Regions from separate parts of the Streptomyces glycanivorans genome, predicted to be linked through region 1. Evidence: riboswitches for the same ligand, from Rfam matches in the RefSeq annotation. Region 1 holds a riboswitch; the other holds the start of a gene.
What was found. Region 1 has a riboswitch for glycine ahead of gcvT (glycine cleavage system aminomethyltransferase GcvT). Riboswitches for the same ligand answer to the same signal wherever they lie in the genome.

Region 1 (7,706 bases):
GTGCCAGAGCAGCATCCAGACCTGGCCGTCCGCCAGGGACCGCAACAGCGCCTCGTACGAGTCGAGGCGCCCGGGGGCCATCTGACGAAGCAGGTGCTCGACCTCTCCCCGAGCGCCCGGCCCCTCCCCCACTCTCGGCTCTGCCGCCCCCATGCCTGACGCACTCACTCCGGGTCCCGCCCCTCTTCGAACCGCTGTCGTGCTTCACGGTGTTGTGGTGCCGCTCCCGGGCACACGGGGCGACCTCGTCATCCAACCAGCTTATGCGCCGCCCCCGACACCGGCTCGACGCCACGGGGTGGCCGAGCCCCTGCTCTCAGTACCCGTCGCGCCGGTAGAACGGGCGGACCTTCTCCAGCATCCAGTCGCCGACCGGATCCTGAGCCACGTCGAGCAGGACGAGGTTGACCGGCCAGGGCACCTGGACCCGGCCCAGCGCGCGCCCCAGGGCGTCCAGCGGAACACCCTGCTCCGCGGCTTCCCGTACGGCGAACTCGACGCCGACGAAGAGGGCGGGGCTGTCGCCCTCGACGCTGGCCAGTACCCGGCGCGCGGTGCTCACCACTCCGGTCCCCTGGAATTCGGCGGACACCGCGGAGAGGAAGTCGACGGGGTCCTCCTTCCAGTCCGGCTCGTACAGCCGCACCCGGCCGCCGCTCGCGGGACCGTCCAGCGGGGTGCGCCCTGCCCGGCAGAGCTCGGCGACGGCGGACGGCGGCAGGGGTACGCCGACGGAACCGCCCGGGTTGACCGCCAGGCCGAGCTGCGGAGGCAGCCCACGGGCGAACTCGCGTGCGGGCGCGACGGTGAAGGAGAGATGGGTGCCGACGCACTGGAGGAACTGCGCCTCGGAGCTGAACACGGGGACGTACGCGCCGCCTTCGATGTCGACCGTCGGCAGGTCGAGGCCGATGCTGTCCGGTCCCCCGCCGTTCGGCAGCGGTACCCAGACATGGCTGCGGCCGAGGACCTCGACCAGCCGTCCGCCTGCCCCGGGCACGCCGAGAGAGGCGCTGAGCGTTTCTTCGAGCTCGTTGGCCGGCCAACCCTGCGACGGATACGACGGGGCCTGGCCCTGAGCCGGAATGTCCACGGTGTCTGTGTCCCTTTCTCGCCATGCTGTGCGGCTGAAACCTTAGACCGGCTTGGACCGCGAGTGCAGTGCCGCAGGCCGGAGCCATGACCGGACCCGCCGGACCGTCCAGATTCCGGACAGCCCACCGGAGGGGCGCGAACTGTGCGTATGCGAACGGTGACCGCCGCCGCCATGCCCTCGCCGCTTCAGGACAGGTCCGGGACTACGCCTGCGGAGGCTGCGGCTCCGGAAACGCGATCACACCGATCGCCGCCGCCGTCTCCCGGTCGAGCAGCACCGCCGAGGCGCACCCCGGTGGCAGCAGTCCGTTCTCCGTGTCGCGCAGCAGCCGGCCGACCGCGCGGCGGTGCCGGGCGAAGGCATAGCCGGACACCCCGCGGCCGCGCTCCCGCTGCCCCTGTCTGGCGACCAGGGGGGTGACGTCGAGCAGGACGAGATGGAGGGCGCTGCCACGGCGCCGGGCCTCGCGTGCCAGCCAGCGCCGCACCCAGGCCTGCGTGCCGCAGTCGTGCACGACGACCGGCCCGCCCGCCCGCAGGGTCCGCAACAGCCCCGCGTAGTGCGCGGCGCGCACCAGGGGACGGTAGAGCGCGTACGGGAGTAAGGCGGGCAGGACGGTCTCCCAGCGGTCCCTGGTGTCCTGGGAGTCGATCGCGTGCTGCCGGGCCGTGCGCCGGATCAGCGTGGACTTCCCGCTGCCGGGCAGCCCCGAGACCACCACCACGTCCCCCGGCGCGAAGTCCAGGCCGAACGGCCCCAGGGGGCCCCGGCCCCGGCCCCGCAGATCACGGACCACCGGCGCGTGCCCGTCCACCAGCTCCCGTGCGGGCACGCCGGACTGCTGGGGCATCGCACCGCTCGCCGCCCCTGCGGTGGTCGCGTAGCGCTGCAACGTCATCGCCATTCCCCCTGCCGAGTCACCCACGGACCTGCCCAAGAAGTGTAAAGAAAAGGTAATGCGGCACAACCGCTTCCGGCCGCACGTGTCGGGACCGGCACCCGTGCGGACCGGGACGCCCCACTCTCCCGCAATGCGTGCGATGATGACCCCGCCAACTGCATACCGGCCGTTTGAATCCGCGCGGGAGAGTCCCGGTCACCGTGTGCGCCGGGCGCCGAAGGAGCAAGTTCCTCCCTTGAATCTCTCAGGCCCCGTACCGCGTGGATGAGGCAGATCTGAAAAGCGGGCCGCTGCGCGGCCCCACCCAAGGTGCAAGCCGACCCTGACGGGGCCGCCCCCGTCAGGACCCTTTCAGGGGCTCTCGGCGAACCTCTCAGGTTCCGATGACAGATGGGGAGGGAACCACCCCCTGTCGTCATGCCCTGGAGCCATGTCCATGAGCACTGCCCCCCGTCTCACCGCCCTCGACGCCCTGCATCGGTCCCTGGGCGCGACCATGACCGACTTCGCCGGCTGGGACATGCCGCTGCGGTACGCCAGCGAGCGCGACGAGCACAACGCCGTACGCACCAGGGCCGGCCTGTTCGACCTGTCCCACATGGGCGAGATCACCGTCACCGGTCCGCAGGCGGCGGCCTTCCTGAGCTACGCGCTGGTCGGCAACATCGCGACCGTGGGCGAGGGCAGGGCCCGCTACACGATGATCGTCGCGCAGGACGGCGGGATCCTGGACGACCTGATCGTGTACCGCCTGGCAGACACCGAGTTCATGGTCGTCGCCAACGCGGGCAACGCCCAGCTCGTCCTGGACACGCTCACCGCGCGCGTCGGCGGCTTCGACGCCGAGGTGCGGGACGACCGCGACGCGTACGCGCTGCTCGCGGTCCAGGGCCCCGACTCACCCGCCGTACTCAAGTCGGTCACGGACGCCGACCTGGACGGACTGAAGTACTACGCCGGGCTCCCCGGAACGGTCGCCGGGGTCCCCGCCCTCATCGCCCGTACGGGCTACACGGGCGAGGACGGCTTCGAGCTCTTCGTGGCCCCCGAGCACGCCGAGCAGCTGTGGAAGGCCCTGACGGAGGCCGGCGCGCCGTACGACCTGATCCCCTGCGGCCTCTCCTGCCGCGACACGCTCCGCCTGGAGGCGGGGATGCCGCTCTACGGGCACGAGCTGACCACCGCGCTGACGCCCTTCGACGCGGGTCTGGGCCGGGTCGTGAAGTTCGAGAAGGAGGGCGACTTCGTCGGCCGCGAGGCGCTGTCCGCCGCCGCGGAGCGCGCGGAGGCGGCCCCGCCGCGCAAGCTCGTCGGCCTGATCGCCGAGGGCCGCCGGGTGCCACGCGCCGGTTACCCCGTCGTGGCCGGCGGGAAGGTCGTCGGCGAGGTCACCTCCGGCGCCCCGTCGCCCACCCTGGGCAAGCCGATCGCCATGGCCTACGTGGACGCGGCGCACGCCGCGCCCGGCACCGAGGGTGTCGGCGTCGACATCCGGGGCACGCACGAGCCGTACGAGGTCGTGGCGCTGCCGTTCTACAAGCGCCGCAAGTAAGGCGGAGCGCCGCCGCACGTGACGCATTCGTGTCTCACACCGTAAGACCACCGTTCATCAGCACTCCCCCGCGTACAGGAGAATTCAGGTCATGAGCAACCCCCAGCAGCTGCGGTACAGCAAGGAGCACGAGTGGCTGTCGGCCCTCGAGGACGGCGTGGCCACGGTCGGTATCACCGAGTTCGCGGCCAACGCGCTCGGTGACGTCGTCTTCGCCCAGCTCCCTGAGGTCGGCGACACGGTGACCGCGGGCGAGACCTGCGGTGAGCTGGAGTCGACCAAGTCGGTCAGCGACCTGTACTCGCCGGTGACCGGCGAGGTGACCGCGGCGAACCAGGACGTCGTGGACGACCCGTCGCTGGTGAACTCCGCTCCCTTCGAGGGCGGCTGGCTGTTCAAGGTGCGCGTCGCGGAAGAGCCGGACGACCTTCTCTCCGCCGACGAGTACACCGCGTTCTCCGGCAACTGAGACCTTAGGGACCCACTGATGTCGCTTCTCAACTCCTCCCTCCACGAGCTGGACCCGGACGTCGCCGCCGCCGTCGACGCCGAGCTCCACCGCCAGCAGTCCACCCTCGAGATGATCGCCTCGGAGAACTTCGCTCCGGTCGCGGTCATGGAGGCGCAGGGCTCCGTCCTCACCAACAAGTACGCCGAGGGCTACCCCGGCCGCCGCTACTACGGTGGCTGCGAGCACGTCGACGTGGTCGAGCAGATCGCGATCGACCGCATCAAGGCGCTCTTCGGCGCCGAGGCCGCGAACGTCCAGCCGCACTCGGGTGCGCAGGCCAACGCCGCCGCGATGTTCGCGCTGCTGAAGCCGGGCGACACGATCATGGGTCTGAACCTGGCCCACGGCGGTCACCTGACCCACGGCATGAAGATCAACTTCTCCGGCAAGCTCTACAACGTGGTCCCGTACCACGTCGACGACACCGGCGTCGTGGACATGGCCGAGGTCGAGCGCCTCGCCAAGGAGTCGAAGCCGAAGCTCATCGTGGCCGGCTGGTCGGCCTACCCCCGCCAGCTGGACTTCGCCGCCTTCCGCCGTATCGCGGACGAGGTCGGCGCGTACCTGATGGTCGACATGGCGCACTTCGCGGGCCTGGTCGCCGCCGGTCTGCACCCCAACCCGGTGCCGCACGCCCACGTCGTCACGACCACCACGCACAAGACCCTCGGCGGTCCGCGCGGTGGCGTGATCCTGTCGACGCAGGAGCTCGCCAAGAAGATCAACTCGGCGGTCTTCCCCGGTCAGCAGGGCGGCCCGCTGGAGCACGTGATCGCGGCCAAGGCGGTCTCCTTCAAGGTCGCGGCGGGCGAGGAGTTCAAGGAGCGCCAGCAGCGCACCCTGGACGGTGCCCGCATCCTGGCCGAGCGCCTGGTGCAGCCGGACGTCACCGAGGTGGGCGTCTCCGTGCTCTCCGGCGGTACGGACGTCCACCTGGTCCTGGTCGACCTGCGCAACTCCGAGCTGGACGGTCAGCAGGCCGAGGACCGGCTCCACGAGCTGGGCATCACGGTCAACCGGAACGCCATTCCGAACGACCCGCGGCCCCCGATGATCACCTCCGGCCTGCGCATCGGCACGCCGGCGCTGGCCACCCGCGGCTTCCAGGCCGAGGACTTCTCCGAGGTCGCCGAGATCATCGCGGCCGCGCTGAAGCCCGCGTACGACGCGGACGCCCTCAAGGCCCGTGTGACCGCGCTGGCCGAGAAGTTCCCGCTCTACCCCGGCCTCAAGTAGTCACCCGCAGTTTGCACACAGGGTGGGGGCACCGCGCACACTGAACACAGTGTGCGCGGTGCCCCCACCCCTTTGCCCCGCGTTCCCGGGCCCACCCGGCCCGTCCCGCACCACCCGGGCGGACAACGACGTCCACCAACGCCTTAGGAGTACCCCCGTGGCCCTCTCGGTCTTCGACCTCTTCTCGGTCGGCATCGGCCCGTCCAGTTCCCACACGGTCGGCCCGATGCGCGCGGCCCGCATGTTCGCCCGCCGCCTCAAGAACGAGGGCCTGCTGGTCCACACCGCGTCGGTCCGCGCCGAGCTGTACGGCTCGCTCGGCGCGACGGGCCACGGACACGGCACGCCCAAGGCCGTCCTGCTCGGCCTGGAGGGCGAGTCACCCCGCACGGTCGACGTCGAGGGCGCCGACGCCCGCGTCGAGGAGATCCGCGCCTCGGGCCGCATCAGCCTCCTGGGCGTGCACGACATACCGTTCGACGCCGACGAGCAGCTGGTCCTGCACCGGCGCAAGGCGCTGCCGTACCACGCCAACGGGATGACCGTCCTCGCCTACGACCGCGAGGGCGCCCCGCTCCTGGAGAAGACGTACTACTCGGTGGGCGGCGGCTTCGTCGTCGACGAGGACGCCGTGGCCGGCGAGGACCCGATCATCCCGGACGACACGGTCCTCAAGCACCCCTTCCGCACCGGCGACGAGCTGCTGCGGCTCGCCCGGGAGACCGGCCTGTCCATCTCCTCCCTGATGCTGGAGAACGAGAAGGCATGGCGGACCGAGGACGAGATCCGGGCCGGTCTGCTGGAGATCTGGCGCGTCATGCAGGCCTGCATCGCGCGCGGTATGTCCCGCGAGGGCATCCTGCCCGGCGGTCTGAAGGTCCGCCGCCGGGCCGCGAACTCGGCCAGGCAGCTGCGCGCCGAGGGCGACCCCCAGACGCACGCGATGGAGTGGATCACCCTCTACGCGATGGCCGTCAACGAGGAGAACGCCGCCGGGGGCCGCGTCGTCACCGCCCCCACCAACGGTGCCGCGGGCATCATCCCCGCCGTCCTGCACTACTGGATGAACTTCGCGGCGGGCGGCTGCACCGAGGCCGAGAAGGACGACGGGGTCGTCCGCTTCCTGCTGGCCGCCGGCGCCATCGGCATGCTGTTCAAGGAGAACGCCTCCATCTCGGGCGCCGAGGTCGGCTGCCAGGGCGAGGTCGGCTCCGCCTGCTCGATGGCCGCGGGCGCCCTCGCCGAGGTCCTGGGCGGCTCCCCGGAGCAGGTGGAGAACGCCGCCGAGATCGGCATGGAGCACAACCTGGGCCTGACCTGCGACCCGGTCGGCGGCCTCGTCCAGATCCCCTGCATCGAGCGCAACGGGATGGCGGCGGTCAAGGCCGTCACGGCGGCCAGGATGGCGCTGCGCGGCGACGGCAGCCACAAGGTCTCCCTGGACAAGGTCATCAAGACCATGAAGGACACGGGCGCGGACATGAGCGTGAAGTACAAGGAGACCGCCCGCGGCGGGCTCGCGGTGAACATCATCGAGTGCTGAGGTGACGTACCCGGGCCCGGGTGCTCACGACCTCCGCCGGGGCCACGGCCTGCCCTGACCCCACGGCGGACGGGAGAGGCTCAGGCGGTCTCCCGGCGCAGAGGAGCGCCGAGGGGGTCACCGGCCGCGTCGCACAGCGCACGGAGCCCTGTGGCGAGTGCGAGCTGGTCGTCGTGGGGCATGCGGTCGACCGCCTGGCGCAGCGCCTGCTCCCGGCGGTGCCTGATGGCACGCAGGTGTGTGAGGCCGGACTCGGTGAGTTCCACCTGGACCTCGCGGCGGTTGTGGGGGTGGGGGAACCTGCGGAGGAAGCCCGCGGCCTGCAGGCGGTCGCAGAGGCGGGTCACGGACGGGGCGGCCGCGGAGAGATGGCGGCCCAGCGCGCTCAGGATGATGCCGGGTTCCCGTTCGATGATGTACATCACACGAGTCTGGGCAGCGGAGAGCGGCGCGGTGCCGAGAGCGTCCCGGCTGCGTTCCCAGGCGACTTCCAGGAGTTCCAGGACCTCTCCGATCCCGGGCACGACGTCGGAGGCGTGCTGATGAGCGGTGGTGGGGGCCTTGTGCATGTGACACTCCCGAGTGGGCCTGCGCGCCCGTTCCGGCCGGTCGTGGGTGAGTGGTCGTGGTGCGTGGTCGCTCAGACGAAGATATGTGAAGGGGAGAGGGACCGTTACCCATGGACAGACCCGGTGCGATCGAACGTTCTCTGCGCGAGGCCGCGCCTCATGAGATCTTCGACGTGCTCCGTTCCGTGCTCGAGCACCGCCATCACGCCGAGGCGGTGGAGTTGCTGATGGTCGACTACGCGATGACGAAGCTGCAACCCGTCGGCATACTGCCGCACACACGCACCCCGGTGTCGGT
Region 2 (7,706 bases), 4.6 Mb from region 1:
TGCAGAACATCCGCACGACAGTCCAGCACCTCAGGGCACGCGGGTTCACGGATCTCGAGCGGATGACCCTGATGAGTGACGGGGCGACGGTCTACGAGTGCTCCTCGCCCGACGAGGTCGTCTCCCTGCTCCAGGGCGGCCAGGGGGTGTTCGGCATCGCCGTCGGCGTCGTCTGGAGGGATGTCGACGCGGCGCTGTCCCAGCTCCACGGGGAGCGTGTCGACACCGGGGAGACCCTGATCGGCAACAACCCGGCCGACGAGCTGGCGCGGCGGCGTAATCGCGCGGGCTGAGTCACCTGGGCGGGACGGCGCGGCGGGTGTGCCGGGTGGGGCGGTTGTCAGTGGCGTAGGGCAGCATCGGTCCGTGTGAGAGCCGCGCCCACCATCCTGCATCTCGACATGGATGCCTTCTACGCCTCTGCGGAGCAGGCGGCGAAGCCCAGCCTGCGTGGCAAGCCCGTGGTGGTGGGCGGCCTCGGCATGCGCGGTGTGGTCGCCACCGCGTCGTACGAGGCACGGCGCCTCGGCGTGCATTCGGCGATGCCGATGGCCCAGGCGAGGCGGCTCGCGCCCAACGCGGCCTACCTCGTCCCGCGGTTCGCGCTCTACCGGTCGGTGAGCGAACAGGTCATGGAGCTGCTCGGGCGGCTGTCACCGCTCGTCGAGCCGCTCAGCCTGGACGAGGCGTTCGTCGACCTGGAGGCAGGCGGGGTCGCGGACGACTCGGTGTCCGCCCGTGCGGTCGGCGAGCAGCTCCGCACCGTGATCCGGGCCGTCACCGGGCTCAGTGGTTCGGTCGGCCTCGCCGGCTCCAAGATGCTCGCCAAGATCGCCTCCGAGGAGGCGAAACCGGACGGACTGCTGCTGATCGAGCCGGGCACCGAGCGCGAGCTCCTGGCCCCCATGTCCGTGCGCACCCTCCCGGGCGTGGGCCCCGCCACCGGCGACCACCTGCGACGAGCCGGTATGACCGTCGTGAGTCACCTGGCGGACGCGGGTGAGGCGGAGCTCGTGCGGCTGCTGGGCAGGGCCCATGGCATCGCACTCCACCGCATGGCGCTCGGCCACGACGACCGTCCCGTGGTCGCCGAGCGGGACGCCAAGTCCGTCTCGGTCGAGGACACCTTCGACGTGGACCTCCACGACCGGGTGCGCGTCAGGACGGAGGTGGAGCGGCTCGCGGCCCGTTGCGTGCGGCGGCTGCGTGGTGCGGGGCGCTCCGGACGCACCGTCGTCCTCAAGGTGCGCCGCTACGACTTCTCGACGCTCACCAGGTCCGAGACGCTGCGTGGGCCCACCGACGACCCCACGGTGGTCAGGGAGGCCGCTGCGCGGCTTCTGGAGGCCGTCGACACGACCGGCGGCGTACGGCTGCTCGGCGTCGGTGTCACGGGGCTGGCGGACTTCACGCAGGAGGACCTCTTCGCGCAGGCCGCCGAGGCGGAGCACGCCGCCGGGGAATCCGCGGCCGCCGACAGCTCCGCGGACGACCGGGACCCTGCCGCGGGGGAGACGGCGGGGGCGGATGGCCGGGAGGGCGAGGAGCAACCCGCCTCCCGGCGCTGGCCGGCCGGACACGACGTACGGCACGAGGTCCACGGGCACGGCTGGGTGCAGGGGAGCGGGGTCGGCCGGGTCACCGTGCGCTTCGAGGAACCGTGGTCACCGCCCGGCCGGGTACGCACGTTCCGCGTCGACGACCCCGAACTGCAGCCTGCCGACCCGCTGCCCCTGGTGCGTGACCAGGAGGACTACTCCTCCTGGCCCGCCAGCCTGCCGAAGTCCCTGTCGGGCCCCGGTTCGGCGGAGGGGGAGGAGTCCAGCCCGTAGTGGCGGTAGAGCTGCAGTTCCTGCTCGGGGGACAGATGGCGGCCCACGCCGAAGTCGGGGGCGTCCTTGATCAGGGTCCGGTCGAAGGGGATCAGGAGGGCGCCGTCGACGAACTCGCTCGGCTCGAGAGGGACGAACGCGTCCCTGGTGAAGAGGCCGGTGCGCACGGCGGCCCACTCGGGCACCCCGGTGGCGTCGTCGAGGTAGACCTCGTCCACCGTCCCGATCTTGGCACCTTGACGGTCGAAGGCCTTGCGGCCGATCAGGCTGCGCGGATCGATGTCGGTCTGCACGGTGCCTCCCACTGGTCACGACGGCATCAGGTGGTCGCGGCTGCTCCACAGGCTCTACGAAAGGCCACATCCGGGTCGTCGGCCACTCGAGACGGCCCGCGTCGACCCCGCTGGTAGGCTGGAACACGGCTGCTGACCCTGTGCGGGAGAGTCCTCCGGAGAGATCCGGGGGCGCCGAAGGAGCAACTCCTCCCCGGAATCTCTCAGGCCCCCGTACCGCACGGACGAGGTCACTCTGGAAAGCAGGGCGGAATCCGTACGGCACATGCCGCGACGGGCCCCGCCCTCACCGACGGTGAAAGCCGGTACGCCCCAAAGCGCGCCGGTGAAGCTCTCAGGTCGAGATGACAGAGGGGGAGGCCGTTCGGGCAGCCACGCCGTGGCGCCCCTCGCAGGTCGTGGCAGACCAGGAGGCCTCCATCATGACCCCCCGTCGCACTCCGCTCTCCCAGCTGGAGCAGGGCATTCCGTTCGAGCAGCGCCACATCGGGCCCGATGCCGGGGCCCAGGCGAAGATGCTCGCCCAGGTCGGCTACGGCTCCCTCGACGAGCTCACCGCCGCCGCGGTGCCCGACGTGATCAGGAGCGCCGAGGCCCTGAACCTCCCCGAGGCGCGTACCGAGGCCGAGGTCCTGGCCGAGCTGCGCAGCCTCGCCGACCGCAACCAGGTGCTCGCACCGATGATCGGTCTCGGCTACTACGGGACGTTCACCCCGCCGGTGATCCTGCGCAACGTCATGGAGAACCCCGCCTGGTACACGGCGTACACGCCGTACCAGCCGGAGATCTCCCAGGGCCGGCTCGAGGCACTGCTGAACTTCCAGACCATGGTTGCCGATCTCACCGGGCTGCCGACCTCGGGTGCCTCGCTCCTCGACGAGGGCACGGCCGCGGCCGAGGCCATGGCCCTGGCGCGACGGGTCGGCAAGGTGAAGGGCGGCGTCTTCCTGGTCGACGCCGACACCCTGCCGCAGACCGTCGCGGTGATCGAGACCCGGGCCGAGCCGACCGGTGTCGAGGTCGTCGTCGCCGACCTCTCCGAGGGCATCCCCACGGAGATCGCCGAGCGCGGCGTCTTCGGAGTGCTGCTCCAGTACCCGGGGGCCTCCGGTGCCGTACGCGACATCGAGCCCGTCATCGAGCAGGCGCACGAGCTGGGCGCGATCGTGTCCGTCGCCGCCGACCTGCTGGCCCTGACCCTGCTCACCTCCCCGGGCGAACTGGGCGCGGACATCGCCGTGGGCACCACGCAGCGATTCGGTGTTCCCATGGGCTTCGGCGGACCGCACGCCGGCTTCATGGCCGTACGCGAGAAGTTCGCCCGCAGCCTGCCCGGGCGCCTCGTCGGGGTGTCCGTCGACGCGGACGGCGACAAGGCCTACCGGCTGGCGCTGCAGACCCGTGAGCAGCACATCCGCCGTGAGAAGGCGACCAGCAACATCTGCACCGCGCAGGTGCTGCTCGCCGTCATGGCGGGCATGTACGCCGTCTACCACGGCCCCGACGGGCTCCGGACGATCGCCCGGCGTACCCACCGGTTCGCCGCCATCCTGGCCGAGGGACTGCGGGCCGCCGGGACCGAGGTCGTGCACGACGCGTACTTCGACACCCTGACCGTCCGCGCGCCCGGTGCGGCCGCGGGTGTGGTCGCCGCCGCGCGTGAGCGCGGGGTGAACCTGCGCCTGGTCGACGCCGACCACGTCTCCGTCGCGTGCGACGAGACCACCACCCGCACCCGGATCGCCGCCGTCTGGGCCGCCTTCGGAGCCGGTGGCGACATCGAGGCGCTCGACGGCGCGACCGCCGACGCGCTGCCCGAGGGACTGCTGCGCACCGACCCGGTCCTCACCCACCCGGTCTTCCACCAGCACCGCTCCGAGACGGCGATGCTGCGCTACCTGCGCAAGCTCGCCGACCGCGACTACGCGCTGGACCGCGGCATGATCCCCCTCGGCTCCTGCACCATGAAGCTCAACGCGACCGCCGAGATGGAAGCGATCACCTGGCCCGAGTTCGGCGCGCTGCACCCCTTCGCGCCGGCCGAGCAGGCGCAGGGCTTCCTCACCCTCATCAGGGAGCTGGAGGAGCGCCTCGCCGAGGTCACCGGTTACGACGCCGTCTCCATCCAGCCCAACGCCGGCTCGCAGGGCGAGTTCGCCGGACTGCTGGCCGTCCGCGCCTACCACCGGGCCAACGGGGATCACGGCCGCACCGTCTGCCTGATCCCGTCGTCCGCGCACGGCACCAACGCCGCGAGCGCCGTCATGGCGGGCATGAAGGTCGTCGTGGTGAAGACCGCCGACGACGGCGAGGTCGACATAGAGGATCTCCGGGCCAAGATCGCGAAGCACCGTGACGAGCTCGCCGTCCTCATGATCACCTACCCCTCCACGCACGGCGTCTTCGAGGAGCACGTCGCCGACATCTGCGGAGAGGTGCACGACGCCGGCGGCCAGGTGTACGTGGACGGCGCCAATCTCAACGCCCTGGTCGGTCTCGCCAAGCCGGGCCATTTCGGTGGCGACGTGTCCCACCTGAACCTGCACAAGACCTTCTGCATCCCGCACGGCGGCGGCGGCCCGGGCGTCGGTCCGGTCGGGGTGCGCGCGCACCTGGCGCCCTACCTCCCCAACCACCCCCTCCAGCCCGCGGCGGGTCCGGACACCGGCGTCGGCCCGATCTCGGCCGCCCCTTGGGGCTCCGCGGGGATCCTGCCGATCTCCTGGGCGTACGTACGTCTGATGGGTGGCGAGGGGCTGAAGCGTGCGACGCAGGTCGCCGTACTCGCGGCCAACTACATCGCCAAGCGTCTCGAACCGCACTTCCCGGTCCTGTACAACGGCCCGGCCGGTCTGGTCGCGCACGAGTGCATCATCGACCTGCGTCCGGTCTCCAAGGCGACCGGCGTCAGCATCGACGACATCGCCAAGCGGCTGATCGACTACGGCTTCCACTCGCCGACCATGTCGTTCCCGGTGGCGGGGACACTGATGATCGAGCCGACGGAGAGCGAGGACCTCGCCGAGCTCGACCGGTTCTGCGACACGATGATCGCCATCCGTGGCGAGATCGACAAGGTCGCCTCGGGGGAGTGGAGCGCGGACGACAACCCGCTGCGCAACGCTCCCCACACGGCCGCGGCGCTCGGCGGGGAGTGGACCCACTCCTACAGCCGTCAGGAAGCGGTCTTCCCGGCCGGTGTCACCCCGGCGGACAAGTACTGGCCGCCGGTGCGCAGGATCGACGGCGCTTTCGGTGACCGCAACCTCGTCTGCTCCTGCCCGCCCCTGGACGCGTACGACCAGTAGGGACGCGGACGGTCGGCAGTCACGCTGCATGTATCGGGGCCGGTGCGGAGAATCCTCCGGGCCGGCCCCCGGGTTCTGTCCGCCCGCGGTCAGGCGGCCTTCATCACCTGGCCGCCCCTCAGCGGGCGGTGCGGGGCGATGATCTGCCCGTCGGGGAGCAGCTCGCCGGTGTCCTCGAAGAGCAGGACGCCGTTGCACAGCAGGCTCCAGCCCTGTTCCGGGTGGTGAGCCATCAGACGGGCGGCTTCACGGTCGTTGGATTCAGCGGTCGGGCAGGGTGGCTGGTGCTGGCACATGGATGGGTTCTTTCGCTGCGTCGATTCGAGTGTCGTGCGGCTGGACGAGATCTTCATGGCCGCCCCCGTATCAAGTCGGTCCGGTCCCAGTGTTGCCCCACGGGCGTCTCTCCGCAGGGATTTCGCGACAGCTGATGTTCTCCTTCCATGACGCGTCACCCGGCCGGACGGTTCGACGCAACTGCACTGTCCGTTCGGATGGTTCGGGGTGACCTGTACGGACTAGTCCGGACGGGAACGGAAGCGCCCCCGCCGAGTGGATCGGCAGGGGCGCGTGGGTCACGAGCGGTCAGGCGGGCGATCCGAGGAGGCCGGGAAGCTCGGGGAGTTCAGGAAGCGGTGCCGGGGTGACCCGCAGGGTCATGACAGGGAGCAGGTCCGCGACCCGGTGCGGGCGGTAGGCCGTGATGCCCGGGGGAGCCGGTGCCAGTGGCACCAGCACATCGGACGGTGCGAGTGTGCCGGCCCCGGCGTCGTCCTCGACGTCGTGATGCAGCCACAGCGTGAACATGTACAGCTCGGGAACCGACAGCAGCCGCGGCTGGTAATGCGTCGCCGCCGACTCCGCCTGGCGTACGGCGAGTTCGGTCGAGACGATGTAAGGGCCCTCGAAGAAGTGCGAGAAGGTCCAGCCGTCGGCGGTGAGCATGGTGTCCGCGGCGGCGACGGCGCGCTCACCGCTGCGGATCAGGAAGCGCCAGCCGGCGAGCCGGGTGCGCGGTGCGGCCTCGTTCGGCACGATCCGGTCCAGCACGTGGACGGGCAGCGGGAGTTCGGGACTCAGCGATCCCTGGACGGATCGGAGAGCGGGCGTATGGGCCTCGCGGACTGCGGTGGGAGAACCGAGTGCCGCGAGAACGCTGCGCAGTGCGGGCGCTGGGGCCGGGGAAACATGCAGCGGCATGGTGGGTCGCCTCTCACTTCGGAGACACGGTGGTGCGTGGGCGGGTGCAGACGGCGCTGTCGGCGTGCGGGGCCAGAGGAAGGCCGGTGACGGGCGGCCGGGCCGGTGCGTCAACTCTCTGCCTCGTGCGCAGAGTTTATACGACAAATGTTCACACTATGTTTCGGCTACTCGTCCCGCGTATTGCCCACAAGGCGGATTCGAGTCTTTGAATTGCGTGGAATCTGTGGATTCTGACCGCTCCCGACCCCCGCCGCCAGGTACTTTACCGATGCGGCGGTAGGCTGAAACGCATCGGTGTTTCCGCTGTGCGACCCGACGCGGCAACTGCATATGCCCCATGCCTTCGGAATGTGCCTCCGGCTCCAGTCACCAGACTACTGGGTGCTCGTCGGCCGTGGGGGCGTTACGGATCATCTCGTCGGGGCATTATCGATCGTGATACGAGCGGCCTGTGCCGCGGGCCGCCCACTCGAGGAGGGACCCTTCGATGGGCGAGAAGGTCGTGGCGGGCGCGTTCGCCCCGTCCGATCGGCAGGCGTACCGCGAGAAGCTCACCCAGTGCCTGACCGGGCTGGAGAGGCTCCTGTCGGAGCGGAGGTTCGATCGCCCCAGGAATCTCATGGGGCTGGAGATCGAGCTGAATCTCGCGGGTTCGGACGGCATGCCGAGGATGCGGAATGCGGAGGTGCTCCAGCGCATCGCCAGCCGGGATTTCCAGACGGAGCTGGGGATGTTCAACCTGGAAGTGAATATTCTTCCCCACCGGCTGAGCGGCCGGGTATTCGATCAGCTGGCGGAGGAGCTGCGTACGGGCCTTGCATATGCCCATCGGAAGGCCGCGGAGGTGGACGCCGGGATCGTGATGATCGGCATCCTGCCGACCCTCGGGCGGGAGGACGTGGTATCGGCGAACCTGTCGGACGTCGATCGTTACACGCTCCTGAACGACCAAATGGCTGCTGCCCGCGGCGAGGAATTCGTCCTCGATATCGAAGGCGTCGAACGACTGGTTTCGACCTCCGCCTCGATCGCTCCCGAATCGGCCTGCACATCGGTCCAGTTGCACCTCC

Region 2: another riboswitch for glycine. It lies ahead of gcvP (aminomethyl-transferring glycine dehydrogenase); the one in region 1 lies ahead of gcvT (glycine cleavage system aminomethyltransferase GcvT).

The regions. Positions count from the first base shown of each region.
Region 1 is NZ_CP120983.1:2,567,639-2,575,344, forward strand. Features, by position in the region: gene P8A20_RS10795 (enhanced serine sensitivity protein SseB C-terminal domain-containing protein) at 1-153, opposite strand, end outside; gene P8A20_RS10800 (enhanced serine sensitivity protein SseB) at 317-1,093, opposite strand; gene P8A20_RS10805 (AAA family ATPase) at 1,299-1,994, opposite strand; glycine riboswitch at 2,169-2,266, shown strand; gene gcvT (glycine cleavage system aminomethyltransferase GcvT) at 2,434-3,549, shown strand; gene gcvH (glycine cleavage system protein GcvH) at 3,641-4,018, shown strand; gene glyA (serine hydroxymethyltransferase) at 4,037-5,296, shown strand; gene P8A20_RS10825 (L-serine ammonia-lyase) at 5,454-6,839, shown strand; gene P8A20_RS10830 (MarR family winged helix-turn-helix transcriptional regulator) at 6,920-7,408, opposite strand; gene P8A20_RS10835 (PP2C family protein-serine/threonine phosphatase) at 7,519-7,706, shown strand, end outside.
Region 2 is NZ_CP120983.1:7,204,328-7,212,033, forward strand. Features, by position in the region: gene P8A20_RS31900 (MerR family transcriptional regulator) at 1-293, shown strand, start outside; gene P8A20_RS31905 (DNA polymerase IV) at 369-1,832, shown strand; gene P8A20_RS31910 (PRC-barrel domain-containing protein) at 1,754-2,125, opposite strand; glycine riboswitch at 2,259-2,354, shown strand; gene gcvP (aminomethyl-transferring glycine dehydrogenase) at 2,548-5,433, shown strand; gene P8A20_RS31920 (DUF5999 family protein) at 5,523-5,729, opposite strand; gene P8A20_RS31925 (hypothetical protein) at 6,019-6,633, opposite strand; gene P8A20_RS31930 (glutamate-cysteine ligase family protein) at 7,124-7,706, shown strand, end outside.